Regions from separate parts of the Pseudoalteromonas tunicata genome, predicted to be linked through region 2. Evidence: riboswitches for the same ligand, from Rfam matches in the RefSeq annotation. Region 2 holds a riboswitch; the other holds the start of a gene.
The links. A riboswitch is a leader RNA that binds a small molecule or an ion and turns the genes downstream of it on or off. The one in region 2 is predicted to bind cyclic di-GMP.

Region 1 (16,709 bases), on a different replicon from region 2:
TAAAACCCGCGCAGCTTCTAACGTACCGGCAATACCCGAGGCATTATCGTTTGCACCAGGCGCATCGCTGATAAAATCCATCACATCACTGACTCGTGAATCAATATCACCGGACATCATCACCATTCGATTTGGTTCAATGCTCCCACGCTGAATGGCAATGATATTGACCACTTCGGTGGCATTCGGAATGCGTTTTTCGCCCGAAATCGTCTCTTTTACTTCAATCACCTCTAAACAGCCACCACATTGGGTTGAGATTTTTTCAAACTCAGCTTTAATCCAACGCCTTGCTGCGCCAATACCACGAGTATCCGACTTCGTTTCGGATAAGGTATGGCGAGTACCAAAATTCACCAAAGCTTGAATGTCATGTTCAATACGCTCAGCCGACACCGCTTTGGCAATGTGATGTAACTTGGCTTGATCGTGATAACTTATAGGATTGGCTAGTGCAAAATGGCTGACGAATAAACTCGCCACAGCTAACGGTAAATAAGTCATGGCTCTTTTTGACGGAGTAAACGTTGCAATTGGTATTGTTAAAATAGGCATTTTTGAAATAGACATCAGTGTTGGGCTCTTTTTATTCTGTCTTTTCAGACTAACCTAAGGTGAACAAACAACAATCATTTTGAGATGAATAGAAAATAAACACGTTTAAGCTGGTTTGCCGTCTTGCCGGTGTTTTAATTATCGAGACGCAGGTGTAATACAGGGTAAAAAAACTCAGGTTCACATCCTATTTTATACCCAATGGCTTTCAATATGCAGGTAGGCGGCTAGTGACTCAATCCTTGTGAGCATAGATACACGATGTGATCGAGGTGAAGGCGCGCGGCCAACACCCCTGCATATTGAAAACGAAGGCTATAGGCTATAGGCTATACACCTGATTTTTGAGGCGATTTACTCTTCTTGAAAAATATCTTCAATGGTTAAATTAAACAAGCGCGCCGCTTTAAATGCCAGTGGTAAGCTTGGGTCGAACTTACCTTTTTCGATAGCATTAATGGTTTGGCGCGATACATCGAGTAGCTCGGCTAACTTTGCCTGCGTCCAATCGCGCTCGGCACGCAATACCTTTAAGCGATTCTTCATTCCTCGCCCTCATCGCAGCCGTATTTTTTCTGCAAAATAAATGTTGAGACTAAATAAGTCAGTCCCATAAAAATCACTAAATGCGATATTTTGGCATCAAAAGCCACAATATGGCTATTACTCATAGTTTCGTAAGCAATTCCCATCACCAATACTGAGCCTAACGTAATGGCCATGGCATTAAGTTGGAGTTTTTGCTGCATTTCATCAAGACCCAATAACTGGCGTTTATTGGCGAGGATCATACCAATGCCAATGGCGATATTCACCAAGAGTGCAATCACACTGATAATCACGGTTTCTTGCCACAAAAATTTAGGACCAAAAGAGACCAAAGCCAAGCTCAGTACCCAAGCTAACGTCCATTTTGCCAAACTTACGGTATTGTATTTATTTTTTTGCTGCCAACTCATTTCACTATTTGCATTCATTTTTGCCACCTTTAAAAGTAAAGTTTATTTGACTCAATATTGCGCAACAAAACAACAAAGTCAAGCAAGCTTTACAAAAAGAATGGTTTTATGTACTTTGAAATTAATATAACAGCTAAATATTTAGAGCGAAGAATAATCCCTTAATTAAACACCATGCAGCTTTAGCATTTGTTATTGAAAGAATTTTTACGATAAAAAAGCAGCATATACCCAATATCAATGAAGATAATAGCTATAGTTATGCTGCTTATGTTTCCAGTTATCGCCTTAACAGCGAAAGATTTATTTCTTGTCTTGTAACAAACCAATAAAAAAGGCCAGCTCTAAGGCCTCTTCTTTTAAGCGATTAAAACGACCGGATGCACCTCCGTGGCCTGCATCCATATCGGTTTTAAACAGTAATAAATTATTATTGGTTTTTAATTCACGTAATTTCGCCACCCACTTCATCGGCTCCCAGTATTGCACCTGCGAATCATGAAAACCGGTTGTCACTAAAATATTGGGGTAATCTTGCGCGCGAATATTATCGTATGGCGAATAGGCCAAAATCGTCTTGTAGGCATCAACATCATTTGGATTACCCCATTCGTCATATTCGTTGGTTGTGAGTGGAATACTCTCATCAAGCATGGTGGTGAGCACATCTAAAAAAGGCACCTGACAACAAATACCTTTGTACAAATGAGGCGCTTGATTTGCTACTGCCCCCATCAATAAACCACCGGCACTGGCACCAGAAGCAAATACTTTATCTGCGTGGGCATAACCTTGCTGCACTAAGGCTTGTGTAACATCGACAAAATCATTAAAGGTATTTTGTTTATGCGCTTTTTTACCTTGCTCGTACCAATCTCGGCCCAACATTTCGGAGCCACGAATATGGGCAATGGCGTAAACAAAACCACGGTCGAGTAAACTTAATGCATTGACCGAAAAGCTGGCATCAAAGGTAATGCCATAAGCCCCATAACCATTTAATAGCATTGGGTTTTGGCCATTTTTGCCAAACATATCTTTGCGATAAACCAAGGATACCGGCACTTCAACGCCATCGCGTGCTTTAATAAAAATACGCTCAGCTTGGTACAGCGCACTGTCAAAATCTCCCAGTACTTTTTGCTGCTTTAGCACAGTACTTTGCCCTGTCGCTAAATCAAACTCTAACAATGAACCCGGTGTTGTTAAACTGGAGTAATATAAACGGGCTTTATTACTGTCTGGCTCTGGGTTTTCACCTAGCCCAGCGTAATAACATGCATCGTTAAATTCAAGTGGATACGAGCTGCCATCAGCTTGATAAACCACAAACCGAATTTGTCCTTTTTCGCGCTCAGTGACAACTTTAAACTCATTAAATAACTCAACACATTCCAACATGACATCATCACGATGCGCTATAAGTTCTTGCCATAACGCCTGCTGATGAATTGTCGTATTATTAGCCGTCATTAAACGAAAGTTTTTAGCTTGCCAGTTGGTGACTATGTAAAAGGTATCGCCTAATTTGTCGGCATCGTATTCGTGGCCTTTGACTCGCGGGCACAATTGCACAAACTCACCATGACAATTATTGGCATCGAGCACCCACGTATCGCTGGTTTCTGTCGCTTCTAAATCAAGCATTATCAAGCTTTCATCACGGCTTTTACCCAAACCCATAAAAAAGCTGTCGTCTTGCTCTTCAAAAACTAAAACATCATCGGCTTGAGAGGTGCCTAATACATGGCGATACACTTGTGAGCCAAGTAAAGTTTTTAAATCTTTTTTGACATAAAAAACCGTTTTATTGTCATTGGCCCACACCGCTTGGCCTTCGGTATTTTCGAGTACGTCATCAAGCAATGTGTTGGTGGTTAAATCTTTAAAACGAATGGTGTAAATGCGACGGCTATCAGTATCTTCTGAGTACGATAGTAATTGATCATTAGGGCTAATAGAAAACTCGCCCAAATCGTAATATTCATGCTCTTGCGCCAACGTATTACTATCGAGTAACAATTGCTTATTGGTTGCATGACCATCATCGGCGCGGTAATAACGGGCAAATTCCTCTTCACCGCTAATTTCTGAGCTGTACCAATAGGCGCCATCTTTGACGGGCACTGTACTGTCGTCTTTGACAATACGGCCTTTTAATTCGGTAAATAAATCTTGCTCAAGCTCCTGATAAGGACTCATTTGCGCATCACAATACGCATTTTCGGCCTCTAAGTGGGCAATAATCTTAGGGTCTTGTCGTTCATCATCTCGCATCCAATAATAATTATCACAGCGACTATGTTGGTGATGGGTCATTACATGGGGTTGTTTTACTGCGACAGGGGCACTAAGGGTCGATTTCGCCACTAACTTATTTCCAAAACAAGAATATTAAAGTGGCAGCATTTTACCCAATCTAACAAAAAAAGCCCGTGATAATCTACCACGGGCTTCGGGGGATAATAACAATCAGCCTCTTACGAGATAAATTGCCTATTACTTAAGGGAAAGTAATGCGTTAAAACTCATTCACATAACACAATTTCTTGCGCTAAATGCCAAGCAAGCGTCCAGTTTTTGCCTAATCCTGGCTCATATTGCTCATCCATGTGCGCACCTAATCGGCAAAACTCGGTATATGGCCAAGGTTTACAACAATAAATTTTTCCAGTTTTAGGATGAAAAACCCGATCGCCAGCACGGTAATCGTTGCGAAACTGTGGAAAAACATAGTCATAGTGTTCTGCAGATTGCTCTAAAGATGCTGTACGCTGTTTTTTTATGTAAAACCGAATTTGCGCACGCTCTATACCACTGCCTTCAAGGGCGAAAATATTGTTTTCGCCATAGCTTGGTACAATACCCAGCTCTGGGTAATGTCGGCCCGCTTGTAGTACTTTAAAATGCTTATTGATATGTTCAGACAATAATTTTGGCCAAATATGGGCCTCACCTTCATTAGCTTGCGTAATATCAAAAGCGACCGAAAGCTCAGATAGCTCACCCTTAACATCAAATAATTCCAGTTTAACTGTATCGCCTTTTTGTAATCGCTGATTATTTTCAATCGAATGGATCACCGACCAATCACCTGGTAGCAACCCTGCTAAAACCTTAACCATGAAAGCAGCCCCCTTTGGCTAATAAGGTGAAAACACCATGCCATGCACCATTTAATATGTATAAAAATAAGAATTTGGCAGAAAAGCTAAAGGCGCGTTTGTAATAAAACGAGGCACTCAGGCACAACTCAATAAGTTGCGGCAACCCCGCTATCATGATCATAAAATGATGGTAGACCGGAAGCTTTGCGTCCTAACCTTTCGGTTAGTTTGCCAAATAGGTGCAAATGATAATCAAACCACCTAAAAAATCAAACAAAAATATTACATTAAGATTAAAAACCAAACTTAATCACTAGATTTAAATGATTGGCTAACCCAATTTAATTGCATACAATAGACCGAAATAATCAGCTGTATTTGTTATGCCTTACTTTTTATTGTTATTAATTCTGATACCTTTTTTAGGCAAAGCATGTCCAATTTTTACGCCGCCAAGTGATGCTATCAATCGCACTGGCTCCCCAAGCTCTTTGCAGCAACTTGACCAGTATGGTAATCAAACATTCAATCCATTTTTTGATTTAGGCAGTTGGCACGGCTTTTTATTACCTGAAAAATCAAGTGATTTTGGCTCATTTACAGGCCCGATGATCATCACTGAAGAATACAGCCTGTTTTTAGCAGAAAAATTAGACCAACTCAGTATTACCAACAAAACCACCGGTAAACAATATGATTTTGGCAAGGCTTGTAGCTCACAACAGCAAATTGCAGGGCAACTAGTACAAGTTTATCAATGGCCAGATCTTATCGTAAATTTGAGCTTACAATTTGTTGCTAATCGTACTGCTCTAGTGCAAACCACACTTAACAACCTTAGCAGCCAACCAATAGTGCTAACCCTCAATTGGCAAGGCCAACTTTTACAACAATGGCAACCTGATATCACCATGCAGGAGAAATTCCCAACATGGCAACCCAAACTTGCCACAGGTTCAAACGCTATCACGTTTTCATTTTCGAGTATTCGCTCACCGTGGCAGCTAATGCAAAGTGACGGTGCTTATTATGAAATTAGCCGCTCATTGCCAAGCCAAACCACACTCAATCAACCGCAACTAAGCTACCAAAGCCAAAGCGACATCACACTCCCCCCTTTTCAAACTATCGATATTTATACCGAACACAGTTACTTTCATCACCCAAAAGAGCGCATATCATCTGCCAACACCCAACATGCGACACAACAAATAGCGGCAACAAAACAACGCTGGCAGGGTTACTTAGCCCATTTGGAGCACAACTCGCTTGTGCCATTAGCGATTCAACAAAAGGCCCTTGCTACTTTATTAAGCAATTGGCGCAGCCCTGCTGGGGCAATTTCATTTGATGTAATAACACCCTCAGTCACTGCGCGGTGGTTTAATGGCGCATGGGCGTGGGATTCCTGGAAGCATGCGTATGCAATGGCAAAATTTGACCCAGTCCTTGCCAAAAATAACATTCGAGCGCTTTTCAGCTATCAAATTCAAACCAATGATAAAGTGCGCCCGCAAGACCACGGCATGGTGATTGACGCCATTTTTTATAATAAAGATCAACAACGCGCGGGCGATGGGGGCAATTGGAACGAACGAAACAGTAAACCGCCCTTGGCGAGCTGGGCGGTTTGGCACATTTATCAGCAAGACGGCGACATTCAATTTTTAGCTCAAATGTACCCTAAATTGTTGGCATATCATCAGTGGTGGTATCGCAACCGCGACCATAATCACAATGGTTTAGTTGAGTACGGCGCAACCTTACACCCTGCACAAACAACGCCGCACGGTGAATTATACTTTACTGTTGAGTATGCAACACCGCCCACAGAGCTTGATTTAAGCGGATGCCAATTAAATAACAACCATGGTCAATTTAGCTATCAATGCAGCGGCAATCTGCTATATAAACAAGTTTTGCAGCATGGTGATTACCAAACACTCGACATTCCGGTGCAACATGGTGCCGGTTGGGAGTCGGGTATGGATAATGCTGCACGTTTTGGCTTTATTAACGCAGAACAATTGGCTCGTTATAGCCAAATTCATCACCAAGGCAATTTAAAAAAGTCGCGCCGAGATTGGCAAGTGCAATTTTTACCTAATCAAGAGAATGGCCAATTAGTTGGGTATTCTATTAACCAAGAATCGGTTGAGCTAAATAGCTATTTGGCACAAGAAAAACAATTGTTAGCCAAAATGGCATCCTTGTTAAACAACCCTCAGCAAGCTAAACAACTCAACCTTGCTGCCAAACAATTAACACAGCTAATTAATAACTGCTTTTTTGATGAGCAAAGCGGTTTTTATTACGATCGCCAAATCAGCGATAACCAGAACAAAGAGGCCTGCGCAGGACAGTTACTAACCCAAAGAGGCAAAGGACCTGAAGGTTGGGCACCTTTATTTAGTAAAGTAGCAAGCTCTGAGCAGGCACAAAAAGTGGCTAATAACATGCTAAACCCATCAGAGTTTAATACCAAAGTACCGCTCCCGACCGCAGCGCTCAGTAATCCCGCTTACAACCCTGACATTTATTGGCGCGGTCGAGTATGGCTTGACCAAGTGTATTTTGGCTTAATTGGCTTACAAAACTATGGCTATCACAACGAGGCCAAACAGCTATTAACGCAACTCATCTCTGACGCCGAAGGCTTAAAAGGCAATCAACCTATTCGTGAAAATTACCACCCAACAACAGGAAAAATGCAAGGCGCCACTAATTTTAGCTGGAGTGCCGCCCATATTTTAATGCTGGCTGATGAAATAACCACAACTGACCCTAATACAAAATAGTGAACTGAGATTAATAACAAATGCTTACAGTATTAAAACTAGAAACAAGCGTATAATTGGGCTGTATTTGGCGAAAAAGCATTAATCAGAGAGCGTATTATGAATATTAAGTTTGTTATTGGATTGGTCAGTGGCTTCATTTTAGGATTTTGTTTAAATCAGTACCTGACTACACACTCTGATACACAACCCTTAACAGCTGCCAATCAACCGTTAACAGCGACACCCACTCTTTCGCAGCAAGAACAAGAAATGCGATCACTCTCTAAAGATTTATTTTTCCCTGACACTTTAGAATCGAAACAGCCAGTTTACACTGAGGAAACTACAGAGGTAGCGCAAGAAAAACTTGAGAACGAAGCGGCTGAAAACCACCCTCTACAAGAAAAATATGCCGCCATGGATGCACACTTTCAAAGTATTGAATTTACGAAAGCAGCCTCACAACTTGATTTAGCTAACGCACTACCTGAACTCACACTTGCATTAGCCTTATCAGACGAACAAGCACAGGCGCTTACAAAATTATTAAATGAAAAAAACGATGCTGAAATCGAACTACTGAATCCTTATTATCAAAGCAAAATGCAAGATATGGACGCCAATCCATTTATTGACCCTCAGAATGAACAAGCCGAGCTTGATAATTTGAATTTAGAACGTGATGCAATTAACCAACGCTTCACTTCAAAACTCAGTCAGCATTTAAGTGATCAACAAATCACTCGTTATCATCAATTTGAACAACAAAAATTAGCGCAACAAGCTCAATACAATCAGTTTTTTAGCAGCCAAAGTTATTTTGCGATGTTACCTTCACTGGATGCCAGCCAAAAACAAGTTATTTTAGATTTACATCAACAAGCATATGAGCAACAACTCACCAACCTAGAGGTTAAAATAGGTTCATTTGGTACTGCGCACCCACAAAATAATGAGGTTAACTTTTTTCAAAATATTGATATGCAAATAAATCAAATCTTAACTGCCGAACAATTAGCGACCAAAAAGAAATTAGAGCAACCTTATTAAACAAGCTAAGTTTGCGCTTGTTGAAACTGCTTAGGACTTAAACCAAACATACTTTTAAAGCGGCGGCTAAAATGACTTGGGTCCACAAAGCCACTGTCATAGCAGGCGCGGGTTATATTAGCGCCATGCTTGATTTTATCTGCCGCAAAGCTTAAACGCTGCTCCAATAAAAATGCTTGTGGAGTGCTATTTAAATGCTTTTTAAATAAACCATATAACCTACTGCGACCTACACAAGCAACCTTACAAACTTCTTCAATTTCAATCTGTTGATGTAAATTACGCTGCATATAAGCAAGTGCAGCATGCAGTGGTGTTAGCTCAGGGTCGCGCTGCACATGTTGTAAAAACATCGCCCGCGCTTTAACTCGAAATAAGCGCACAATTAATTCGCTGATCCCTAAATCAAGTAGCAAGCCCCTGTCGTCGGGTTCTTCATAACACACCTGAGTTAGACGCTGATAAAGCGCCTGTGTTGCCTGTGTATTATCAAGTTGCAAGGTTGCCTGCGCCGATAAACTTGGCGGCTGCTCTAATGCTAAACGTTCAACAACTTGCTGAATTTTTTTACTATCAATCTCAATGGTTAGACACGAGGTTGGTGCTTGCCAACTGGCGGTAGGAAAATCAATTGCAACCTCTTCACCCGCAGCAATCATAAAGCTTTGACCAGGCACAAAACGCTGCCCTTGATCAAACGAAGTATGATGCATTACTTTTTCACCTGATGACATAGCACACAGCATCAGCTGCTCGGTTTTAAAAGGCACGTGATGAGCAGTTTGATAAGTGTCGTACAAACAAATTTGCACATCATCACTATTAAAAACAGTGCGATTATCAATCAGCGTCTGAATGTTTTTGCTGCGGATCAACTGTGCCATACCTTGTCCTGATGCTAAAAAGTCAAAATCCAGCATGGCTGAAAAATGGACAGTCAGTCAAGTTTTTTGCACCTAGCGACAAGTAGACCTTAGTCCAAAGCGCTAGGCTGGGTATGGAACTCTCACAATTGGAAACATAACAATGATCTATAAAAATCCTGGCCAACCGGGCTCTCTCGTTTCATTTAAATCACATTATGGTAATTTTATTGGCGGTAAATGGGTTGAACCCGTTGATGGCCACTATTTTGAAAATATCAGCCCAGTCACAGGTGAAGTAATTTGTAAAATTCCACGCTCAAACGAAAAAGACATCAACCTAGCCCTTGATGCCGCCCACGCTGCAAAAGATGCATGGGGTAAAACCTCCGTTACAGAGCGCAGTAATTTATTGCTTAAAATCGCCGATCGGATTGAGCAAAACCTCGAAATGCTAGCAGTAGCCGAAACTTGGGATAACGGTAAAGCGGTGCGCGAAACCTTAGCTGCCGATTTACCGTTGTGTGTTGATCACTTTCGCTATTATGCCGGCTGCATTCGCAGCCAAGAAGGTTCGATAGGCCAAATTGACGAACAAACCGTTGCCTATCATTTTCATGAACCGCTTGGAGTGGTTGGTCAAATAATTCCTTGGAACTTCCCATTACTCATGGCGGCTTGGAAATTAGCACCTGCACTGGTTACAGGCAATTGTGTGGTCCTCAAACCAGCAGAACAAACTCCAGTATCGATTTTAAAACTAATAGAAGTGATTGAAGATTTACTACCTGCGGGCATTTTAAATGTGGTTAACGGTTTTGGCAAAGAAGCTGGTGAAGCACTGGCAACTAGCAAGCGTATCGCCAAAATTGCTTTTACAGGCTCAACACCTGTTGGAGCGCATATCCTAAAATGCGCTGCCGAAAACATTATTCCTTCAACTGTTGAGCTTGGTGGGAAATCCCCAAACATTTATTTCAATGATGTTATGAACCAAAGTGAAGAATACATCAGCAAATGTATTGAAGGCGCGGTGCTGGCCTTTTTCAACCAAGGTGAGGTTTGTACTTGTCCATCGCGCTTGTTGATCCAAGAAGATATTTACGACGCCTTTATCGCCAAAGTGATTGAGCGTACAGCACAAATCAAACGCGGTAACCCACTAGACAGTGACACCATGGTGGGTGCACAAGCATCACAACAACAGTTTGATAAAATTTTAAGCTATCTTGAAATCGGCAAACAAGAAGGCGCGCATGTATTGATCGGTGGCGGCATTGAGGCCATTAGCGATGATTTATCAAAAGGCTTTTATGTGCAACCAACTTTATTTAAAGGTAACAATTCAATGCGGGTTTTCCGCGAAGAGATTTTTGGTCCTGTGGTCAGTGTCACCACGTTTAAAGATGAAGCAGAAGCAATTGCAATCGCCAATGATACCGAATTTGGTCTAGGCGCTGGCCTTTGGACCAAAGACATGAACCTTGCCTATCGTATGGGTCGCGCCATTGAAGCAGGCCGTGTGTGGACCAATTGCTATCATCATTACCCGGCACACGCTGCTTTTGGTGGTTACAAAAAATCAGGGGTTGGCCGCGAAACTCATAAGATGATGCTCGATCATTATCAAAATACCAAAAACCTCTTGGTTAGTTATGCCGACAGTCCACTTGGTTTCTTCTAATTCACCTTAGTTGTAGATGAGAGATTGGCGCGAGCCTATTGCAGGGTAATCACGCTCAGTTAGCGTTGAAAATAGCAGCCTGAGATAGATTTAATATCTAGGATTAAGCTTAAGTAAGATATTTAACACCTAATAAATCCCTCCAACCAACGTCAAAGCCATGCATTGCATGGCTTTTTATTATTAAAAATACAGTTACGGCCAATAAAAAAGGGCTGCATTTATGCAGCCCTTTTGATAATTACACTAATGATGAGGTGAATTAAGCCTCACGCTCTTGCTGAAGCAGTGTTTTATTTTTAGATAATTTAGTTTTAACCCAACTAAAAGGTTTGCGTAAATCATACAAAATTAAGTACAAACACGGCACTAATACTAGCGTGACGATAGTGGCAAATAACACTGCAAAACCCAGCGCCACAGCCATCGGAATCACAAATTTAGCCTGTAAGCTAGTTTCGAACATAATCGGCAGTACGCCAACAAAAGTCGTAATCGAGGTTAATGTGATTGCTCTAAAGCGTGCACAGCCAGCCTCAATAACTGCTTTTTTAATGTTGTAACCTTCTTCGCGTTTTTGATTTACATAATCGGTCATTACCAAGCTATCGTTAATCACCACACCTGCTGCTGCAATTAAACCAAAGCTAGACATCATGCTGATATCTAAATCAAAAAATAAATGTCCCCAAATGGCGCCCGTCAAACCAAACGGAATCACTGACATAATAATAAGTGGTTGGGAGTAACTTTTTAGTGGTACTGCAAGTAAAATATAAACAATGATCATTCCTGCTAAGAAAAACAGCATTTGTTCATTTGCTTGCGCTTGCTGCTCTTCAATTGCGCCACCTAGCTCACTTTTCACCGACGGAAACTCAGTTGCTAGTTGTGGCAATAGTTCTTTTTTCACTTTTTTAACCACGGCACTTGGTTCAATCACTTCTTCATCAATCGCACCAAATACATACACAGTACGATAACCACCCTCACGGCGAATATAACTAATACCCGGTTTTTCATCTAAAGCAACCACATCACCCAACATCACCTCTTGACCATTTGGTGTCGTGATCACTGTGTATTTCAGTGATGAAAACGCTTCACGGGTTAATTTAGGGTAACGCACCATAACACGCACTTCTTCGCCATCACGCAATACGCGCTGCGCTTCGCCACCGTAAAAGCTTGCGCCAACCTGATTGGCAATAGACGAAAGCGTTAAGCCCAAATCATAAGCCACTGGCAACAACGTCATTTGTACTTCTTTGCTAGCAGGGTCAATGGTCGAGCTAACATCGTATAACCCTTCTTGCTGTTGCAGCATATCGATTAAACGACGACCCGCAGCATTTAAAGTGTCAATGTCAGAACCATACAACAAATAACCAAACTCACCATCTCCACCGCTGCCATTTACATCATCTTGAATAGTAAATGACTTCATACCAGGTATCTCTGGCAGCGCCTCACGCCAGCGGCGCGACAATTCAAAGGTATTAAATGGGCGTAATTCTTCATCAACTAATGGCACAACAATTCGCGCCTCAGTACGGCCTTGATTAAAGGCTAAAATATCACGGATCATCCCTTGGCCATTGTCCGCTTTAGTTTGCTGATCAATTTTGAGGACCACAGCTTCGATAGTTTTGAGTGCATCAATAGTTTGCTGATCAGAAACATTTTCATTCATCTCAATGGCAATACTTGGAAAATCATGCGGTACTTTTGGTGTTGGCACAGTACGAACATAATTGGCACTAATTAGTGCAATACTAATTAAAAAGAATCCAATAAAACCACTAAATACCAACCAACGCCATTCAGTACATTTTTCAACAAAACGCTTATAAGAACCGTTAACAAAACTAAAGAAACTACGGTTAAAACGCGCACGCCAACTAGTTTCTGAAATTGGATCAAAACGACTGTGAGCTAAATGAGCAGGTAAAATAAGTTTTGATTCAATCAAACTAAAGACCAAACACAACATTACCACCACTGCGATACCATAAAAGAACGCGCTTTCTGGACCGCTCGATAGCGTAAAAGGTGCAAAAACAGCAATTGTGGTCAGTACACCAAAGGTTGCAGGAGTGGCCACACGCTTGGTACCTCGCACTACATTTTCGACCCCGCCGCCATTTTTTTCTATTTCGGTGTAGGCACTTTCGCCTATAACAATGGCATCATCAACCACAATTCCAAGCACCATAATAAATGCAAACAGTGACACAATATTAATGGTGACCCCAAATAAAGGCATCATCATCATGGCACCTAAAAAACATACTGGTAAGCCTAACATCACCCAAAGTGCTAATTTAAAACGCAAAAATAGGCTTAACATCAGCATCACCAAAATAGCCCCTTGCAGCAGGTTTTTCAGCATCATGTCGAGGCGCGCATTAAGGTAATACGTCATATCAACCAAGGTTTTCAGTTCAAGCCCTGGCGGTAAAGTTTTATTACGCTCAACAATATAATCTTTAACCGATTGTGCCACTGGGATCATGTTTTGGTCTTTAGTGGCTTTGACTGCTAGATTAATTGCATTTTGGCCACTGTACTTAAAGTAACGCTCACCTTCGGTAAACTGATCTTTAATAATGGCGATATCTTGCAGCAATACCTTAGCGCCATTAGCACCTATTTTGATTGGGATTTGACGAAACTCTTCGCCACTGTAAAACTGGTTTTCGACTCGAACCGAAATAATACCTGAATCAGTTCGTAGTTGTCCGGCTGAAAAGTTGGCCGAATAACGGCGCACAGCAGCCGAGACATCATTAAGGGTTAAATTATATTTACGTAGCGTTTCAGGTTTTATTTCAATGGCGATTTCATCAAGTGGTACTTTTAAATCAACCAAAGACACATTACTAAGCTGCAATAATTCATCTTCAATTTTTTTTGCGATGGGTTTAAGTTCTGTTAATGGCCAATCTCCGACCAAAACCATTTCAATCACATCTTGGCGAAACTCCGCCTGAGAAATAGTTATAGGTTCCATATCAGCAGGAAAAGTTGCAATCCCATCAACACGCAACTTTATTTTATCGAGCACTTCTGGCAAATCTTCATCAGGATTAATTTCTAATGAAATACGACCCGAATTGCGAAAGGCCCGTGATACGCCCTTTTTGATTTCAGTAATATCTTTAATTGATTCCTCAATTTTAATGATAATACTTTCTTCAATTTCTTGTGGCGAAGCACCCGGATACGAAGCATTGATATTAATGTAGTTAATTTCAACATTTGGAAACATCTGACGCTGAATAGTGAAATAACTCACTATGCCCATCACTATAATGAAAAACATCATTAAATTTGCCGCAACCGAGTTGTTGGCGAAATAAGCGATGATCCCAGTTTGTTTTTCAGGAGTCGGTTGAGTAGTCACAGTCGCATCCTTTACAGTTTATCTGATGAAGGCGTAATCATCGTAGTGGCATTCGCGATTTTCACTTCCATACCTTTTTGTGGATACTCTGGCAGTGTTAATACCAATTTATCTTGGCTTTTAAGCCCTGCATTAATCAGGAAATATTCCCCTTCTTCACGCAGCACTTGCACTTGTTTTGGCTCAAGCTTTTGCTCATCATTTACAATCCACACTGTGCTGTTATTCACCAGCTCTTGCGGTAAACGGTAAATTTGATTAAGCGTTTGACCCGCAAAATTCACTTCAACGTAACTGCCAAATTTAAGCACGGGTAAATCACTGCTGAGGCCATAAGGGTCTTCAATACGCACCACCAAGTTACTCATACGTGTCGCGCTATCAATTACGCCTAAATCACGGGCGATATACGCTTCTCGTGTAAAGTTAGCGAGCCCTTTTTGGCTAACGGTCGCTTTAACCCCTTTGATCTGCCTCGGTAAAAAAGCGCTATCAAAACCCGCGATTGGAATTAATACCTCAGCTGTTTCAATGTTATTGAGCACAGCAACTTGAGCTCCGGTATTAACAAACTGACCTAAACCAAGTTCACGACTGATCACTAAAGCATCGTATGGGGCGCGCACTTGGCAGTTTTCTAAATCTCGCTCAGCACGTTTTAAGTTTGCCTCTGCCGACTTAACCGCAGCCTGAGCACTTAAAATTTGTGGTTTACGTAGATATAAATCACTGTGTTTGAGATTAGGAGAGTGTTTTGCTTCTTGAAAAGCGACTTCACCTGCGGCTTGTTCTTCAATTAATGCAGCTTGTGCACGAGCAAGTTCTGCTTGTGCTGAATATACTTGTGCTTGATAGTTATCAGGCTCAATACTAAACAATATTTCACCCCGTTTTACTAGGCCTCCAGCAACAAATTCAGGGTGCCAACTCACGATTTCACCTGCGACTTGAGCCGACAATTGTGTTCGCTCAAGTGGCTTCACTTCGCCATAACTGGTAATCACCACTTGGTGATCACTGGCAGAAACAGCCTCTATTTGTACTGTTGGACGTTTATCAACCACCTTTTTTTCATCTTTTTCATTGGCGGTGGCGTTAATTCCCATAAAACCAGCGATTGACACTGCAAGTACCACCAGCGGCAATGAGCCTTTTATCCATTTGCTCTTCATCTGCGATATCCTAAAATTTAACTGCTCATATAATAACAAAGCTATGATAGTTAAAGATATTAACAATTGTAACTAGGAGTTACAATTGTAAGCAGCCTTTGATTGAGCATACATTACACATCACCTAACCCTAGCCACTACCTATATGAAGCTCAATACGTGATTAAGCCTGTCATTTGATCAATAACACATCATTATTAAAATCATTTGAACAAAGCCAGATTACAACAAGTTCGAACAAATTAAACTCATAAACTATTAACAATCATGCTTATGGGCAGGCTGTTTATTAGACAGGTGCAATGTACTACCTAAGAAAAAATGTCGAGATACTTAATATATTTAAGTAGATTGATATTCTGCTTATAAAGCTGTAAACGTTAAGCTCCCTAACCAAAAGGAAAGTAGCAGTGCATGTTAAATTAATCATATTATTTATCTGTTTGTGCTTAGTTGCATGCCAAAACAGCAAAACTCAGCCTAACAACCTACCAGCTAATCCAATGACTTTGTTAAATGCATCTTTGTTCTCGAAGGTAGAGACATATAATACCGAACTGATTTTTCAACTCGACACCAAACAACAAAGTGAATTTTTGCAGTTTTACCAAGCTCAAAAAAACAAGGAATTTCCAAGCAGTGACGAGCGTATAATCTTTAATTTTTTAGACGCCAAATTAAGTGGTTTTACTTTTCATGGTGATACTTTGGACGCTAGTACCGCCTTTGCTGAAAAACGCGGTAACTGTATTTCACTGGCTGTTTTCACGACAGCTTTGGCTGATCTCATCAAAACACCCGTTGATTACCAAGTCGTTATTAATGAACCTATTTATTTTAAAAAAGGCAGCTTAATCTTAAGTTCTAGCCACCTGCGCACTCGTCTATACAACCCTGACGATAAAGCGCCAAAAGACATGATTTTCTTTACCCCAAAAAGCATTGTGATTGATTATTTTCCAACTCGAGGCCAAGTCACGGCACAACGAGCACAACGGCCACAATTAATCGCCAAATATTATGCAAATTTAGCCGCCGAAGCCTTAGTTAAAAACAACTTTAATTTAACCTTTAGCTATCTTTACACCGCCATGCTTCATGACCCATACAATAGCGAACTGATAAACTTACAA
Region 2 (16,709 bases):
CTGCAAAATTTTTATCGATATAACCTTGATTAACCGCGTGATGAACACGGTGATGAGAAGGAGTATTAAAAATGAGTTCCAGCCAACCTAATTTATTGACAACTTGTGTATGAACAAAAAACTGAAACCCAAGGTTTATAGCAACAACAGCAAACACTAATTTTGGGTCATAGCCAATTAAGATCATCGGTAGCCAAAATAACCACATACCCACTAACGGATAAAAAAAACTTTGCCTAAATGCGGTAGTGAAATTCATTTTTTTTGAACTGTGATGAACGACATGCGCAGCCCAAAACCACTGAATGTGATGGGAAGCGCGATGAAACCAATAATATAAAAAATCCTGGATCACAAAGGCAATAACTAAGTTGATAAACGAGAAGCTAATTTCAAAAAACGCATATTGATGGAGCCAATAAAAAACAGGCATTAATAACAACAATGCCAGTGCATCAGTGGCTTGATGCGTCAGGGCAAGTACAATATTGGCAACAGAATCTTTTAAATCGTAAAAGTGCTTATATTTTAAGATTTCCAGTCCAATAAACAGTAAAAAAATGGGGCTTAGCGCCAATAAAATTAGTTCAACGGCCATCGCAGTACGCTCTTAATTTAGCTAAAGCACGGCTGATATCGTGTTTTATAATGAGCTTAACTAACCAACTTGGTTGCCAATTTAATGCCTGACATTGGATTGAATAATGAAGCTGGCAGCCTGTTGTCAAAGGCGTTGCCCAAATACGCGCTTGGTGATTTTTAACCGGGCCTTGGCCTTCAATGTGATATTCAATAGTATGTGCGTCAGAAAAATCGATTTTTTCAATAAAAGTATGGCCTCTTAAGGTCACTTGCCTGCGTATTTCTTGATTCGGTGATGTAAGGCACTTAAATTTGGCATTAAAAAAACGGCCCAACTGTGCGTGATCTTTTAATGTATCGATGACAACTATTGCTTGGCAAGCAAATGGCATAGTTATAAAAATGTTAATCATTCGAACCCACTGCATCCTATTTTCGCTGATTATTGACTAGCATACTGGATTGATAACTGGCAGACTTGGGGGGAAACGACAAAATTTTGTCTTTAGGCGACAATGTATGACGACGACCTCTGATCTTTATTTTAGTAGTGTGCTCAGTTATCTCGCTCTGAATAATGTAGATAAACACGAATGTTTGGCTGCTATCAATTTTAGCGAGTTTGATACATTAGCCAAAGGCAGTCGTGTCTCGGTAGCACATTATCAAGCATTACTGCAGCTTGGCGAATCACTTACAGGACAAAGCTTATTTGGTTTTTATTTAGGCCAAGAAATCCGCACTGCAGATTATGGAGTACTTGGTTATCTTGTTGAATCAAGTGATACTTTGCAAAATGCCATTACTGCTTTATTACAATACGACAGCTTGGTTGCAGATATTGGTAAAGCGCAGTATTTACAGGATCATCACAAAGCGAGTATTCGCTGGACGCCTTATAATCAGCTCTGTAAACAAACGGTACTTCGCAATATGACTGCTTGGGTTGCTGTGGTGCGCAAACTGATAAATCCATCATTAACACCATTGCAATTACAGCTGGTACATACTCTGAGTGAACCCGATTGCGCGCAGCTTGCCGCTTGGTTTAAGTGTCCTGTAAAAACCAATTGTGAATTTAATCAAATAGACTTTCCATTGGCGTATCTTGATTTACATTTTGCAAGTGATAATCCGATGATGCATCAGGTGCTCAAGCAATTATCCCTTGAACAGCTAAATCAACTTCATAGTAAACAAACCGTTGCTCAGCGATTACTCAGTATTTTGATGAGTAAAACCGATTTATTAGGCCTTAATCAAGAGCGAATTGCAGCCGCTTTAAATTTTACGCCTCGCACTTTACAAAGACGCCTTCAGCAAGAAAATACCAGTTATGCGCTATTACTTGATCAAGAGCGCAAGCGGCGTTGTGAGCAATTAATGCAAAAATATAAATTGGGCGCTGTGGCAGCCGAACTTGGTTTTAATGAGCAAAGTTCATTTAATCGTGCTTTTTTACGTTGGTATGGCTGTAAACCTTCAATTTACAAAAAGCAGCTACAAGCGCAATCACAAATAAGTTACTGACGTTATATGTTAAGAAACGGCTATTTTAGTACTTAGATACCATTAAATACGATTTCTTTGATTTGGCGCTAGGATAATGTTGATTTAACGCGTTAAGCTGAGTAACGGATAAAGTTTGAACACGATAATTAAGGTTAGATATGCAATATAAAAATAATTCCACACGCTTTGGTGCCTTATCAATTGGCTTACATTGGCTCATGGCATTACTTATGGTTGCGGTATATGCCTCAATCGAGTTACGAGAGTTATTTGAGCGAGGGACGGAGCTGCGAAATGCATTTAAACACTGGCATTTTATGCTGGGATTGTCGGTCTTCTTTTTAATGTGGTTACGACTCGCGCTCAAGGTCACTCAAACCACACCTGCTATTGCACCAGAGTTACCACGTTATCAAATGTTGTTAAGTAAAGTCGTCCATGGATTGTTATATCTATTAATGATTTTGATGCCAATTGGCGGTTGGCTGATTTTAAGTGGCGAAGGTAAGGTTATTCCATTTTTTGGTTTGGAATTGCCAGCTCTTATTGCCCCAGATAAAGCGCTTGCACATGATATTGAAGACATTCATCAGACTTTCGGCCAAATTGGCTATGGTTTAATTGCTTTACATGCATTTGCGGCATTAGCGCACCATTACTTCTTTAAAGACAATACCTTAGCTCGCATGCTGCCTCAACGCGACTAGCAAAGAGTACCCGTCGCTTGGATAATACCAAGCGACAAATAACCTCAATATGGGTTAATAAATCTATTTCAAGTACTGAGGTTAAATAGCTTAAACTTTGAATTGTTCGGCTATCTCATAATAGTTTTAACTTAAATAACAACATCTTGATGACTTATAGAACTGCTCAAGCAGGCTTTTAATGCATTGAGTGATTGGCGTAAGACATCATGATTTTGCGCGGCACATAAACTAATACGAATTGCTTGAGGTGCATTAAAACGGCCTATGGCAAAGGATTCAGCGGCGCGCACTAGCACATGATTTTTTTCAGCAAAGCGTTCAAAATCAACCGCTCGCCAATGTGTGGGTAAAGTCAGCCACAGATTATACCCCCCTATTTGTGTCGTTATTTGGTAATCGGCCAGAATCTCTTTGGCTATCTGATGGCGAACCGTCATTTCTTGCTCAATGGAGTTAGCTAATTCATCAATTTTGCCTTGCTCAAGCCATCGACAAAATAACTCGATTTGAAGCGGGGGCAGTGTCCAGCAATTGGCTTTTAAGGTGAGGCGCATTTTCTCTCTCAGCTCTGGTGTGGTCACTAAAAAACCAATGCGTAATCCACCACTAAAGGACTTTGAAAAGCTACTAATATACACCGTCAGTTCTGGCGCAAGTTGATAAAAGGGAGGTTGTTTTAATTTTGCAGGCAAAAACTGCACATCGTCTTCAATAATCGTAATGTTGTGACGTTGGCACAAAGCTACTATTTGCAGGCGTCGTTCGAAAGTTAGCTGGCTGCAGGTTGGGTTTTGCACTTGAGGTGTGAGGTAAAGCACTCTGGGATGGCTTTGTTTAATTGCACTGGTGAGTGCATCGATGGTGACCCCTTCATGATCCATTGCTAAACCAATTACTTTAAGCTGAAGTATTTGGCAAGTGGCACTGAAACCTGCAAAGGTTAATCCTTCACACAATACCGTATCGCCCGCACGACAAAGGGTTTGCAGCGTTAAGGTAACCGCATGTTGGCCACCATAAGTGAATAGTACCTGTTGCTCTTGGCAGTGGATTTTTTGTAGCTCAAGCCAACAGGCAAGCCGCTGACGCTGTGATGAAAATGCAATTTCGGGTTGATAGTTTAAACACTGCAGCAATGTTGTTGGATCATTCGCAATATCGATTAAGCCTTGTTGCAACAAAGTGAGTTGATTAATGTTAGGGGCATTGGCACTGCGCAAATCAAATTGAGCATGGTTAACTGTGCTTAAGAGAGCAGGGTGAGGTGTCATCGGTTTTACAAATGTGCCACTGCCTACTTTTGTGATCACACAACCGCGTCGTTCTAGCTCTTTGTAGGCTCTGGTAATTGTCCCAACAGTAACCTTGAGCTTATACGCTAATATCCGTTGTGGCGGCAACTTTGCCTCACTCTTAAGTTGACCGTGGGTAATTGCATTGCTAATCGCGTTGGCCACTTGTAAATATTTTGCGCCCTTCGCTGTTAAAAAGTCCAAATCCAAAATTGTCATGAGTACAATAAAACTGTTGCGGTAATTTACTCGCTTATATAGCATCAATTTTAGTGTAATTGTATCTTTTATTTTAAATTGTATGCGTACAATTTGGTGCTTATGAACGAACTTATCGCTTTATTATTGCCGCTGATGCTCTTTAGTATTTCAGCCACAGCAACCCCTGGACCCAATAATGTGATGCTGACCTTACTCGGTTCTGAGTATGGGTTAAAAAGTGCTTTGGGGTTTATTGCCGGGATCCGAATGGGCATTGTATTACTGTTTGCCTTAATGAGTATGGGGGTGGCTGGTTTGGTTGAATTGTTTCCTCATAGCTTGCAGGTACTTAAATGTATTGGAGCTGTTTATTTATTTTGGTTAGCAATTAAATTAATTAAAACCACCTCCCAATTAGATGCTAAGTTACCTGTAAACCCACTCGGTTTTGTTCATGGTATGGCTGTGCAATTTATAAATCCTAAATCGATTTTAATGGTGCTTTCCTGTATCAGTGCGTTCAGTTTACCCAATCATTTGTATTGGTACTCCGTTTTACAAGCGTGTGCAGTGTTTAGTGTGGTGGGGTTGCTAACAAATATTGGCTGGACACTCTTTGGCGTGGCAGTAAGTCGCTTACTGGCTACACCGGTTGCCAAACATAGATTCAATTGTTTTTTGGCGGCTTGTACATTCATAACCATTGGCTTGATTTTTGTTTAAGCATTTTGAGTCTAAATTTAAGAAGGAGGTATTATGAATTGTGAAGTAAATCAAACCGATACCATTTGGTACAGCGATAACCCTAATGATATGCAGTTAGCTGTTATTCATGGCTATTTAACCCGCTCTTATTGGGCTTTGGGAATAAGCGATTCTTTGGTTGAGCAATCACTAAAGCATTCATTGTGTTTTGGTGCATTTATTGGGCAGCAACAAATTGCGTTTGCGCGTGTGATTTCTGATTTCAGTACTTTTGCTTATTTAGCTGATGTATTTGTGCTGGAGGGTTATCGCGGGTTGGGGATCAGTAAGCAGTTGATAGCAAATATACTTCGGCATAAGAATCTACAAGGATTAAGACGGTTTATGTTATGTACCTCTGATGCACATGGGCTTTATCAGCAGTTTGGTTTTACACAAGCCGAGCAACCACAAAATTTAATGGCTCTGCATCGCACAACTATTTATAGTTAACCTTTATTCATTTTTGAGATAAACAGATGTTATTAAATCAGTTTAAAGGTGGTTGTCATTGCGGTGCTATTCGTTTTGTGGTGTCAGCTGCTGTTGATGCGCAAATTGAAGATTGCAATTGTTCAATCTGCACTAAAAGTGGTTTTTTGCATTTAATTGTGCCCAACGCACAGTTTGAACTGCAAACAGATAAAGAGCTGCTGAGCACCTACACCTTTAATACCGGCGTTGCTCAACATTATTTTTGTAAAACATGTGGGATCAAACCGTTTTATATTCCCCGCTCTAATCCTGACGGGATCGATGTTAATGTACGTTGTTTAGATGAGTATCCAGTCAGCACTATGCAAGTCGTGCCCTTTGATGGGCAAAATTGGGAGCAGCACGCACATACCTTATCGCACAAAACAAAAAAGCCTTAAATGTAAGGCTTTTTTGTTAGTAAGTGTCACATTTTAGCGTAAGCAAGTACCAGCATTAAGTGCAATCAGCTTATCTAAAATGACTTCACCATCAATTCGGATCCCATTATGTTCATATTGTGATGTTAGCCAATATTGTAAATTTGCCACTTGTTTTGCAGTGTTTAAACTCAAATTCATATCAACATACATATCTTCGCTGTAAATCGCAGCTGCAACAGGCACTTTATTGTTATTGAGTACTGATAAATCATATAACATAGGCCAGTCGGTTTTAGTTGCTAATAAACCAGCACAATCTTTAAGAGGCATTAGGTTATTAAATTGCTCAAAAAACCAAGGGAAAATCATTTCACCAGTAAATAAAAAAGGTTTATCTGGCTGGTATTGAAATTCATCTAAATTGCTTCTAATTTGTTCTGCTGCCCAGTTTGAAGAAAGCTGCTGGCAGTAAATCGCTTCATGCAAAATAGCAAATAACGGATTGGTATTGTAATCCAGCATGTGGCTAAATTGAGTTAAAAATAAAGGATTTATCTGTTTCCCTGACGCCGTGTTGATCAGGGCTTGCTCTAGTAGGTAATACACTTCTTCGGGGCCATTTTCCATGCCCAAATGAATACCTAAACTTTGTAACATCTCAATACTTAATTGTTCACCGCTGGCTAAAATAACTGGATTTTCACTGATATAAGCGGTTAATTCGCTGATCAGAGTTTGCGCATCAGCAAAACGTTTGAAAAAAGCCTCATTTTTGCTTTTAACACGGGCAAAGGTGTGCTGATACACTTCTAAAGGGCTTGAATTTATAGGTGGGATCCCGCCGGTGATAAACGCTTGTGCTAAATCTTCTGGGGCTCGGCACAAATAATGGAATACACAAAAACCACCAAACGATTGGCCCAAAATACTCCACGGTTGCAGAGGGCTCAACTTTTTTTTAATCGCAATCGCATCATTGATGATATTGTCTGCCCGAAAATGACTTAAATAATCGGCTTGTTCGCGTGGGGTTAAATGTGCCAAGCTCAAATAATTAACTGGGGTCGAAAGTCCGGTGCCACGTTGGTCGAGTAATAACACCCTAAATTGTGTTAACGCACGTTTAATCCAGCCACTATTGTCGATAGGACGTTGCGCTGCAAATCCGGGACCGCCTTGAAAATAAACTAAAAAAGGTAAATTGGCATTACGGTGTTCTTTTGCAACTAATTCGCGGGCAAACACAGTGATCTGCTCTGCCTTTGGTTCATTGTAATTAAGCGCTAGCGAAAAGTGATGTTTGATCACATCAATGCCAGCTAATGAATAGTGGAGTGTCATAACGTACCTACAGGTTGATAATTTAAGGCTGTATTGCACAGATCGTAAAGCATTTCCCTGATATTGTATGCAAGATTGTTAAGTAAAAATTTCCATTTAACTGATTAAAATAAGTTTTTATCGAAAGAGGCTCGCACTCTGTATCAGAGTCGCTACTATAATCTTTGATGATTCTAACTATTTAACAAAGGTCAACAATGGTACAGGGGATTCTGTCAGTCGTTTTATTAATAGCTAGCATTTCATTGCAAGCTAATACAGAGTTTGTGGTGTATTCATCTGCTGCTGAAAACGACCCTAAGTCGGTGGAGCAAAGTATGTTTGCACTTGTTGCATCAGCTTTGCCGGACTACGATCTGGTACAGCGTTTTGCCGGGGTCGAGCGCAGTTTAAAATTAGCCAATCTCGAGCAAAATGTCTGTATTCGTAATTTAGTGAGTAATCCTTGGCGTGAAACTGAATTTTACTTTTCAAAACCACAAACACTTTTTTTAGGGTTAAAAGCTTATTTAAGTCCCCGAGCAAGCTCGCTATTTAGCCAAAGCCCACAATCACCTATATCACTGGCAGAATTCGTCACCAATAATCGCCTTATAATCGGCATTGATAAAGAGCGTTCATATGGTGCTCAAATTGATCTTGAGATCAGTAAACTTGCACCACAGAATAAATATGTTAAAGAGGGTTTAGAAAGTGAGGAGCGCATGGCTAAAATGTTATTCGCCAATCGGATCGATCTTTGGCTTGAATACCAAACAGTGCTTAACGATTATAAAATTAAGCTAAATGAACAACATCAATTAAAAAGTTTTGCTGTTGATGGTGCCCATGCTTTTGTTACTGGGCACATTGCGTGCAAAAAGAGTCCTGAGGCTCTTAAATTGATTGAAAAAATCAATTTAATTTTGAGCCAAAGTTATGAAAATAAACAATTTTATCTTACTCACCTTCAATTTATTGATTCAACCTTAGAAGCAACCTTTGGCGAAATTTATCAACAGTTTTTAAGTGAGCTGCGCTAAAAATAGCGATTTACTGGCATAGCGGAGCAAATTGAGCGTTTAATACCTGCTGCAGGTCATTTGGTGCGAGTTGAATTTCTAATCCTCGGCGCCCGCCACTGATGTACAGACTTTCAAGTTGCTGTGCTGAGCTATCAATTACAGTTGAAAGGCGTTTTTTTTGTCCCAAAGGGCTAACTCCACCAAGCACATAACCGGTTGTTCGTTCAACTTTTTGTGGTTCGGCCATCTGGGCTTTTTTCATACCAAGGGCTTTTGCTACTAATTTTAAATTTAGTTGATGGGTTACGGGTAAAATAGCCACAGCTAATTGGTGATTATCGAGCTCAATCACTAAGGTTTTAAAGACTTCGCAAGCAGCGAGGTTTAGTTTTTCAGCCGCTTCAAGTCCAAATGATTGATGATGTGGGTCATGCTCATATTGATGAAGAGTGAATTCAATGTTGTTTTTTTTCGCAAACAGTACCGCAGGAGTCACAAACTTAGGCCTTATTGTTCAGAATTAACGATAATAAACGTGTTTTAATCTTGAAGGTCAAGGCCTAATTATTGGTGCCGTGTTATTACTTTATAATATCGCCTGAAACATCAAGCGGTTTTACTGCTTGATGTGGCTTTGCATAACTTAGGCGTGAAAGAGGGGTTGTGGTTGAATAACAATCAAGCCCAGATACCGTAACAGTGCCGACACTGGCTAAATCGATAAAGCCATCAGCCATCAGTGCATTGTTGGGTAAATAGATATGTTTAATTTCACCAATCACAAGTTCAGTCTGATTAACTAAAGTTTGAGTGCTTTGCAGCTCTACCCCATATTTAATGTGGCACTGCTCAACAAAGGGCGCTTCAAAACCATTGAGGTATTGTGGTGTTAAACCCACCATATCAAATTCAGACTCATCGCTTTCATAGCGGGCTGATGTTTGGTGGGCAGCCTGCCAAATAGCATTATTGACCTGATTTAAGGTGTAAAAACCGGTAGCCAAAATATTTTCAAGGCTGTGACGTGGTACTGAATGGGGCCGCATGATGAAACCCACCAAAGCGGGGTCGGCACCTAAATGAAATACCGAACTGATAATCGCTAAATTGGTTTGCCCTAGCTTATTTTGGCTACCTAATAAATTCGCACTTTTAAAACCCGACAAGCTATTAACGAGTTGAGCGCGAAATGATTTATCGAGTTGTTGTAAGTCGTGTTGTGAAAATTCCATATTTTTCTCAAATACGTTACCAAGCAATGGGTTTTCCCGCCCAATCTAGGTAATCAAGTTGGCCATCAAGTTCACAATTTTGCAAAATGGTGCAAAGATAATCTGCGACTTGGAGTGGAGTAAATAATTGTTCAGGTTTAACGTTTTTTTGAAACGGCTTTGACAGTGGCGTGTCGGTCGTACCTGGATGAAAGGCGATTAACTTTATATTTTTAGCGCGGCGCTGGTATTCAACCGCTGCCGTTTTAAGTGCCATATTCAAGGCGGCTTTTGATGCCCTATAACTATACCAGCCACCGAGTTGGTTATCGCCTATGCTACCAACTCGCGCACTTAAACACACAATTTTGCAAGGAGCTGTACCTTGGCATAGGGTGAGTAAATGCTTAATCCAGCGAAGTGGGACCAACGTATTAATTTCGAACAGTGCTGCCATTGCGGCAAAATCAATATCTTCCAAGCGTTTTTCTGGTTGAATGTTATTAGAGTGTAATTGACCATTACAAATAATGACTTCAGAAATTTTTCCTTGCCAGTCATTGAGTTCATCAATTATGTCACACACTGACCGCTCCGAATAATCGCTGACAAAATGGCTTATCTTGTCTGTGTTTGCGTAATTGATTGCGCACTGGCTAATGCTGATGATAGTGCTTATCTGTAGGTTTGATTGATATTTCTCAATCATGGCTTGTCCAATAGCACTGCTTGCACCAATGATTAATACAGCAAGGTTATTTCTACTTTGCTCAGTCATCTGAGGGCCTCTTATTGTTTGCTGCCACGTTATTTTTTGGTAATTCACAGCTATTAGAAGTACAGCGAGATTGCCCGAGTATTAATTTTGAAATTGAATACCTGTTTTTGGCAAAAAACAAATAAACCCAATCAGCAAGTGGCTTTATCACAGGAAACCGAAGTATTTTTAGCCACTTATGCTTGTTAACTTGTTGCCATGCAGCAACAGTAACATCTAAGCCATAAATCATTGAGCCATCTTGCCATTGCGCATGCAAAATTAAATTTGCGGCTACAACATCAATTGAAGGGTACTGTTTTTCAAAATCAGGCATGTAGATGTCGGCAAAGTGTAATTTATTTTGCCCATTAAGCTCACGCAGGCGATCCATTTCAGCAACACACAGTGGGCAAGTACCATCATAAAATACGGTTAATTGAGTCATAAAAAATCAACAGAAGAAGCATGCTTCACTATACGACGCAGTAGACAAAAAAATTCACTTTAACGTGATATTTTTTCATCCCCCTTGTAGATTGGTCCATAGCTAGGTAGTTTGGTTGCAGTTTATCATTGGCAAGTTTAGGAATTTCCATGAGTAATTACAGCGCGTTAAAATCAAATGTAAATTTATTAGGACAATTATTAGGTCAAACAATCAAAGCTGCACAGGGTGACGCTATTTTAGCTAAAGTGGAGCAAATTCGAGCATTGTCTAAAGCCTCTCGCAGTGGTGATGGCCAAAGTCGCCATGAATTGATTGATTTGCTACATCAACTAACCGATGCTGAGTTACTTCCAGTTGCCCGTGCCTTTAATCAATTTTTAAATCTCGCTAATGTAGCCGAACAATTTCATACTATTTCACGGCAAAATGAAGCCAATAACCATCCATTACTTGATTCACTCAATACTATAGCAGCCAGCAATGTCAGTGCTGATGCAGTACAGCAAGCCATAGTTAATTTAAAAGTAGATTTAGTACTAACAGCGCACCCAACTGAGATTACGCGCCGTACTTTGGTAAATAAACATCGAGAATTAAACGATTGCTTGGTTGCTCTTGAGCTTGATAGTTTGTTGCCAAGTGAACAAGCTATTTTATTAAATCGCATTGAGCAACTCATTTGCCAAGCGTGGCATACCAATGAAATTCGCCAGCAACGCCCAACTCCAGTAGATGAAGCCAAGTGGGGATTTGCTGTGATTGAAAATAGCCTGTGGCAAGCTGTGCCAGACTTTTTAAGAGAATTTACAGACTTAGTCGATCATAAATTTAAGTTTTCATTACCACTTGATTACAACCCGATTGTATTTACTTCTTGGATGGGCGGTGACCGAGATGGAAACCCATTTGTAACGGCTAAAGTCACCAAAGAAGTGCTTGATTTGGGTCGTTGGATGGCGATTAACTTATATTTACGCGATATAGACAAATTGAGCGCTGAACTTTCGATGAATCAATGCGATAGTGAACTTGGTGAATTGACGGGGCATGCCCATGAACCTTATCGTTTTGTGATTAGTCAGCTACGCGACCAACTAAGAGAAACAGAGCATCACTTAACCGCAAAAATTAAAGGTCATAGCAGCGATGCAAAAGATATTATTACAAGTATTGACCAATTAAAACAACCGCTTGAAGCATGTTATCGTTCGTTGCACCATTCAAAAATGGGGGTCATTGCTGATGGACTACTGCTGGATGTATTGCGTCGAATACATTGTTTTGGCTTGTATTTAACTAAGCTTGATATTCGTCAAGACTCAGACAGACACAGTCAAGTCTTTGCTGAGCTAACAGACTATTTGGCAATTGGCGATTACAACGCTTGGTCTGAGCAACAAAAACAAACGTTTTTATTAACCGAACTGCAATCGAAGCGACCTCTTATTCCGCGCAATTGGCAACCTAGCAGCGATGTTCAAGAGGTAATTGATACGTGTAAAGTGATTGCTGAGACATCACAAGAACGCTTTGGTATTTATATTATTTCGATGGCCCGAAAAGCATCAGATGTACTCGCTGTCCATTTATTGTTAAAAGAAGCAGGCTGCCCTTATGTTTTACCTGTGGCGCCCTTGTTTGAAACGTTAGATGACTTAAATGCGGGACCTGCGGTCATCGAAACACTCTTTAATGAACCTTGGTATAAAAATCATGTTAAAAACCAACAGTATGTGATGATTGGTTATTCTGATTCAGCTAAAGATGCAGGTATGATGGCTGCCGGTTGGGCACAGTATGAAGCGATGGATAAACTGGTTCAGTTTAGTGAGCAGCAAGACATTGAACTTATTTTATTTCATGGCCGTGGCGGTACAGTGGGTCGTGGTGGTGCACCTGCAGCGCAAGCGCTTCGCTCGCAACCACCGGGTTCTTTAAAATCAGGCTTACGTGTTACAGAGCAAGGCGAAATGATCCGCTTTACATTTGGTTTGCCGCAAGTTGCGCAGCAAAGCTTAAGCTTATATGCCGGCGCTGTGCTTGAAAATAACCTGCTGCCGCCGCCAGAGCCACAAGCAAAATGGCAAGAAGTCATGGCCGTTATAAGCGCCGTATCGTGCGAGCATTATCGGGCGATAGTGCGTGAACACCAAGATTTTGTGCCTTATTTTAGAGCTGCAACGCCAGAGCAAGAGCTTGCTCAATTACCACTTGGCTCGCGCCCTGCCAAACGCAAAGCCAATGGTGGAGTTGAAAGTTTACGCGCTATTCCGTGGATTTTTGCTTGGAGTCAAAACCGCTTAATGTTGCCTGCGTGGTTAGGCGCGGCCGCGGGCTTAGTGGCTGCTGAAAAACAATTTGGCCCAGATGTACTCGCGCAAATGAACAAACAATGGCCATTTTTCCGTACTCGAATTGAAATGCTCGAAATGGTATTTTGTAAAGCCGATACTTGGTTGAGTGAGCATTACGACCATCACTTAGTGCCTAAAGAATTGCAACCATTGGGTGAAACATTGCGCAGCGAATTAACCGCAGCGGTAGAGCTGGTGCGTGGATATTGCCAAAATGGCGTTTTATTAGCTGCTCAACCTTGGGTGCAGCAATCCATTGAGCTGCGAAATCCGTATACTGACCCATTAAATGTATTGCAAGTAGAGTTATTGCGCCGCGCAAGGCGTGAATCGTTAGCTGAAGGCTGCGAAGTGAATCAAGCATTAATGATCACTATGGCAGGCATTGCAGCGGGGATGCGCAATACCGGTTAAGTATTTTTATTTTAGTGGCAGCTATAAAGTCGTTTTTCAGTATTTGGATTAATTATGTTTGCCACTTTCGAGTAATTATTTGGGGGCTTAATGAGTAAATTTAATACGCTAGATGAATTCGAGAGATATGTTATTGAAGAAAAAGGGACTGAGCGCCCTTTTAGCGGACAATACAATGATTTTTTTGTACAAGGACATTATTGCTGTAAACGCTGTAATGCACCGCTTTATCGTTCAGAACATAAGTTTTCATCCCATTGTGGTTGGCCAAGTTTTGATGATGAAATCGAAGGGGCAGTCGCACGAGTGCCTGATGCCGATGGCCGCAGAGTTGAAATTGTGTGTGCTAACTGCCAAGGTCATTTAGGCCATGTATTTGAGGGCGAACTTTTGACTGAAAAAAATATTCGCCATTGTGTTAATTCAGTTTCGATGACCTTTATTAGCGCTGATATACAAAGCCCCGATATACTTTCAGAGTAAAGACCGATCGGATAATTTATTATCTTAACTGTTACACGTTTATAGCATTCAAGTTAAGGGTTATAAATGTGTAACTTATGCTCTAAAGAATTCTATTTTAGTTAAAATAAGCTTTATATGCATATACAGCTCACCCGGTGTGACAATACTGTAATTTTTAACGCAGTGGTTTGTTATTGATTTATTAACTCACTCTTTTTTACTGTTTAGAGTATTGACTCTAATTCTTTTGTCGGTATTATAACCGCGCAAGTCAAAGGCAAGCCACTTGAAAAAGTAGTCACGCAAAGTTACAGATCTAAGGGGAAACCTATGATGGCTGAACTACCAAAGCATACGTATTTGAAATTTCTTTGTATTTGCCAATTCCCAGATTTTGTAGTTAAAAAGGTTGAGCAAAGATGTCCGAGATTATTACCAGCATTAGTTACGACTCATCACTTGATTTAGTGTTAGTAAAACTAACTGGCAGCGCCACTTCCACAGATGTAATCAACAATTATCATTTAATTATTAATTATGCTAACGAACGTCATTGTCGAAAGTTGCTAGTAGATGTGACTGAATTGCGTCATCGTTATGCCGCAGTTGAAGTCATTGATGTTATTTTAGCGATAAAACATGTATTAAAAGATTTTAAGTTAGCCCGTGTGGTTGGATTTGATGGTTATTTGCACGATTTATTGATTCAAAATGCGAAACGATTCGCGTTAAACGCCGAAAACTTTGAATGTTTTGAACAAGCAAAAATTTGGTTAGAAAAAGCCGCATAAGAGGTTTAATTTCGTCAAAAAATTACATACACTGTGCGGCCATAAAAAAAATGACAACAACTTATGAGCCAACTCAATTCACAGTCTTTGACGGTGGCAATCTTAGAACAACAAGATGAACTGATCTCAACTATCACGCAGCAGCGCGGTGTTTTACCGCGAGTTGATGTTGAACGTTTAATGCAGCAATACCAATGTACTTTTCTTCAATTACTTGAAGCGTTACTTCCGATAGCTGCAACATTTGCGAAACCTCCCATATCTGAATTTTATGTCGGTGCTATTGCAGTTGGCGAGCAGATCAATGGTTTTGGGGCATTGTATTTTGGTGCAAATTTGGAGTTTAACCATCAGGCATTAAGTTTGGTTGTTCATGCCGAGCAAGCTGCCCTTAATACGGCGTGGCTTAACGGTGAAAAAACAATTAGCGTATTGGCCATTACCGATGCGCCATGTGGTTACTGCCGTCAGTTTATTAATGAGTTAAATCAATCGAGTGACATCACCATTTTATTAGGTGGCGAACTAATTGCTTTTACTGAGTTTTTACCGCGCTCGTTTGGCCCAACTGATTTAGGTAATCACGAATCTTTTTTAAACAGTCGAGTTGCACGCCTTTGTGTGGTTGACACCGAATTTAAAGTACCGCAATTGGTCAGCCATGCTGAGCAAAGTTATGTGCCTTATACTAAAAATTACGCCAGTTGCATGATTGTTTGCCAAGACGGGAGTAAATACTATGGCCGCTATGCTGAAAATGCAGCTTATAGTCCAAGTTTATCGCCTTTACAAAGTGCAATAAGCCAATTGATTTTATCGGGTCAGAGTTTTGATAGTGAGACCATTAAAGCTGTATATCTTGCCCAAATGAAAGGGGCTGAAAATCAAACGGGTGTTGCAAAAGCTGTACTTGATAGCTTTGATTTTAACGTACCACTTTACTTTGTGGCATTAGAAACAGCCCAAAAGAATGACGTTAATCAAGTAGCTTAACAATAAAGCTATTTCTATGTTCTTCTTTATCTAAATACATGTGTTGATCGGCTAAATGTAATGCGTGATCGGGGTCATCATCTTCTTGAATTTGATGGCATCCGACACTCACCGAAACCATATATTTTAATAGTGGTTTATCAAGCAAGGTTTTAAAAACCGACATATCTTCAATCGCAATATCTGTAATTAAAACAAATTCATCGCCACCAAGGCGATAGGCTGAGTCATTCGGGTAAAGTGTATTAAGGGAGCTGGAAAATAACACTAATATTTCATCACCGATATTGTGGCCATATTTATCATTAGCATGCTTAAAGTTATTTAAATCAAAGTAATATAAAAAAGCTTGGTTAAATTGCTTAAGTTCGTAGTGCTCAAAAAAAGCTCTTCGGTTAAATAAACCGGTTAACTCATCATGGTAGGCTAAAAAGCGCAGCTCTTTTTCAAGTTTAATTCGTTGGTTAATTTCGCTATGTAATTGTTTAATTTTATTTAACCTACTTTTAGCAATCTTAAGCAGGCAATAGCACAGTAATATTAAACCGACATGTTTAATGGGGGTATCAAGTAAATTAAATAAAGGACTCATATCTAATAAAAATGAGTCTAAAATATCAAGGATTAAGCCAAAGCTAAAGACTGAAAATGAAAATATAAAGAATGGTTTTTTAACGCAGGCACAAATTTCGATAAAAAATGATAGGTAAATGCCAAACCAAATGATTTCTTCGTATTGGGCCCAGTTCACCTTTTGTTGCACTGATAGAAATATTGCGATTAATAAACTTAGCCATACTAAGGTATGTAAATGCCACTTACTCATTAGCTCAACTTAAACTTTTTGAAAGTGTAATGAGTATAGCGGCAATTTAAGTGTTAATTATTGATTGTTTAAAAGTATCTTAGCTGCCTCAATAACAACCGCGACACTTTTTACTTCAATTTCATGATGATCAACATTTGGAATTTCTTGGCGAGTACGATTGACCAATACACCTGCGACACATGCCGCTTTTAATCCAAGAGC

Region 1: it holds a riboswitch for cyclic di-GMP, as region 2 does, so the genes downstream of both, PTUN_RS17320 (hypothetical protein) here and PTUN_RS20485 (hypothetical protein) in region 2, are expected to answer to the same signal.

What each region holds. Positions count from the first base shown of each region.
Region 1 covers NZ_CP011032.1:3,811,370-3,828,078, forward strand. Annotated here, with positions in the region: gene PTUN_RS17300 (M28 family metallopeptidase) at 1-570, opposite strand, end outside; gene PTUN_RS17305 (helix-turn-helix transcriptional regulator) at 910-1,101, opposite strand; gene PTUN_RS17310 (hypothetical protein) at 1,098-1,532, opposite strand; gene PTUN_RS17315 (S9 family peptidase) at 1,818-3,884, opposite strand; gene PTUN_RS17320 (hypothetical protein) at 4,043-4,639, opposite strand; cyclic di-GMP riboswitch class I at 4,777-4,864, opposite strand; gene ygjK (alpha-glucosidase) at 5,005-7,419, shown strand; gene PTUN_RS17330 (hypothetical protein) at 7,519-8,451, shown strand; gene PTUN_RS17335 (AraC family transcriptional regulator) at 8,457-9,335, opposite strand; gene exaC (acetaldehyde dehydrogenase ExaC) at 9,478-10,998, shown strand; gene PTUN_RS17345 (efflux RND transporter permease subunit) at 11,261-14,404, opposite strand; gene PTUN_RS17350 (efflux RND transporter periplasmic adaptor subunit) at 14,416-15,576, opposite strand; gene PTUN_RS17355 (tetratricopeptide repeat protein) at 15,987-16,709, shown strand, end outside.
Region 2 covers NZ_CP011033.1:694,996-711,704, forward strand. Annotated here, with positions in the region: gene PTUN_RS20405 (sterol desaturase family protein) at 1-598, opposite strand, end outside; gene PTUN_RS20410 (SRPBCC family protein) at 588-995, opposite strand; gene PTUN_RS20415 (AraC family transcriptional regulator) at 1,102-2,112, shown strand; gene PTUN_RS20420 (cytochrome b) at 2,253-2,801, shown strand; gene PTUN_RS20425 (aminotransferase-like domain-containing protein) at 2,933-4,315, opposite strand; gene PTUN_RS20430 (LysE family translocator) at 4,418-5,020, shown strand; gene PTUN_RS20435 (GNAT family N-acetyltransferase) at 5,054-5,494, shown strand; gene PTUN_RS20440 (GFA family protein) at 5,521-5,916, shown strand; gene PTUN_RS20445 (alpha/beta fold hydrolase) at 5,950-7,239, opposite strand; gene PTUN_RS20450 (hypothetical protein) at 7,437-8,261, shown strand; gene ybaK (Cys-tRNA(Pro) deacylase) at 8,272-8,739, opposite strand; gene PTUN_RS20460 (flavin reductase family protein) at 8,825-9,475, opposite strand; gene PTUN_RS20465 (SDR family NAD(P)-dependent oxidoreductase) at 9,492-10,232, opposite strand; gene PTUN_RS20470 (thiol-disulfide oxidoreductase DCC family protein) at 10,225-10,659, opposite strand; gene ppc (phosphoenolpyruvate carboxylase) at 10,809-13,430, shown strand; partial or broken gene PTUN_RS20480 (methionine-R-sulfoxide reductase) at 13,521-13,883, shown strand; cyclic di-GMP riboswitch class I at 14,162-14,245, shown strand; gene PTUN_RS20485 (hypothetical protein) at 14,315-14,686, shown strand; gene cdd (cytidine deaminase) at 14,750-15,679, shown strand; gene PTUN_RS20495 (GGDEF domain-containing protein) at 15,663-16,505, opposite strand; gene udp (uridine phosphorylase) at 16,563-16,709, opposite strand, start outside.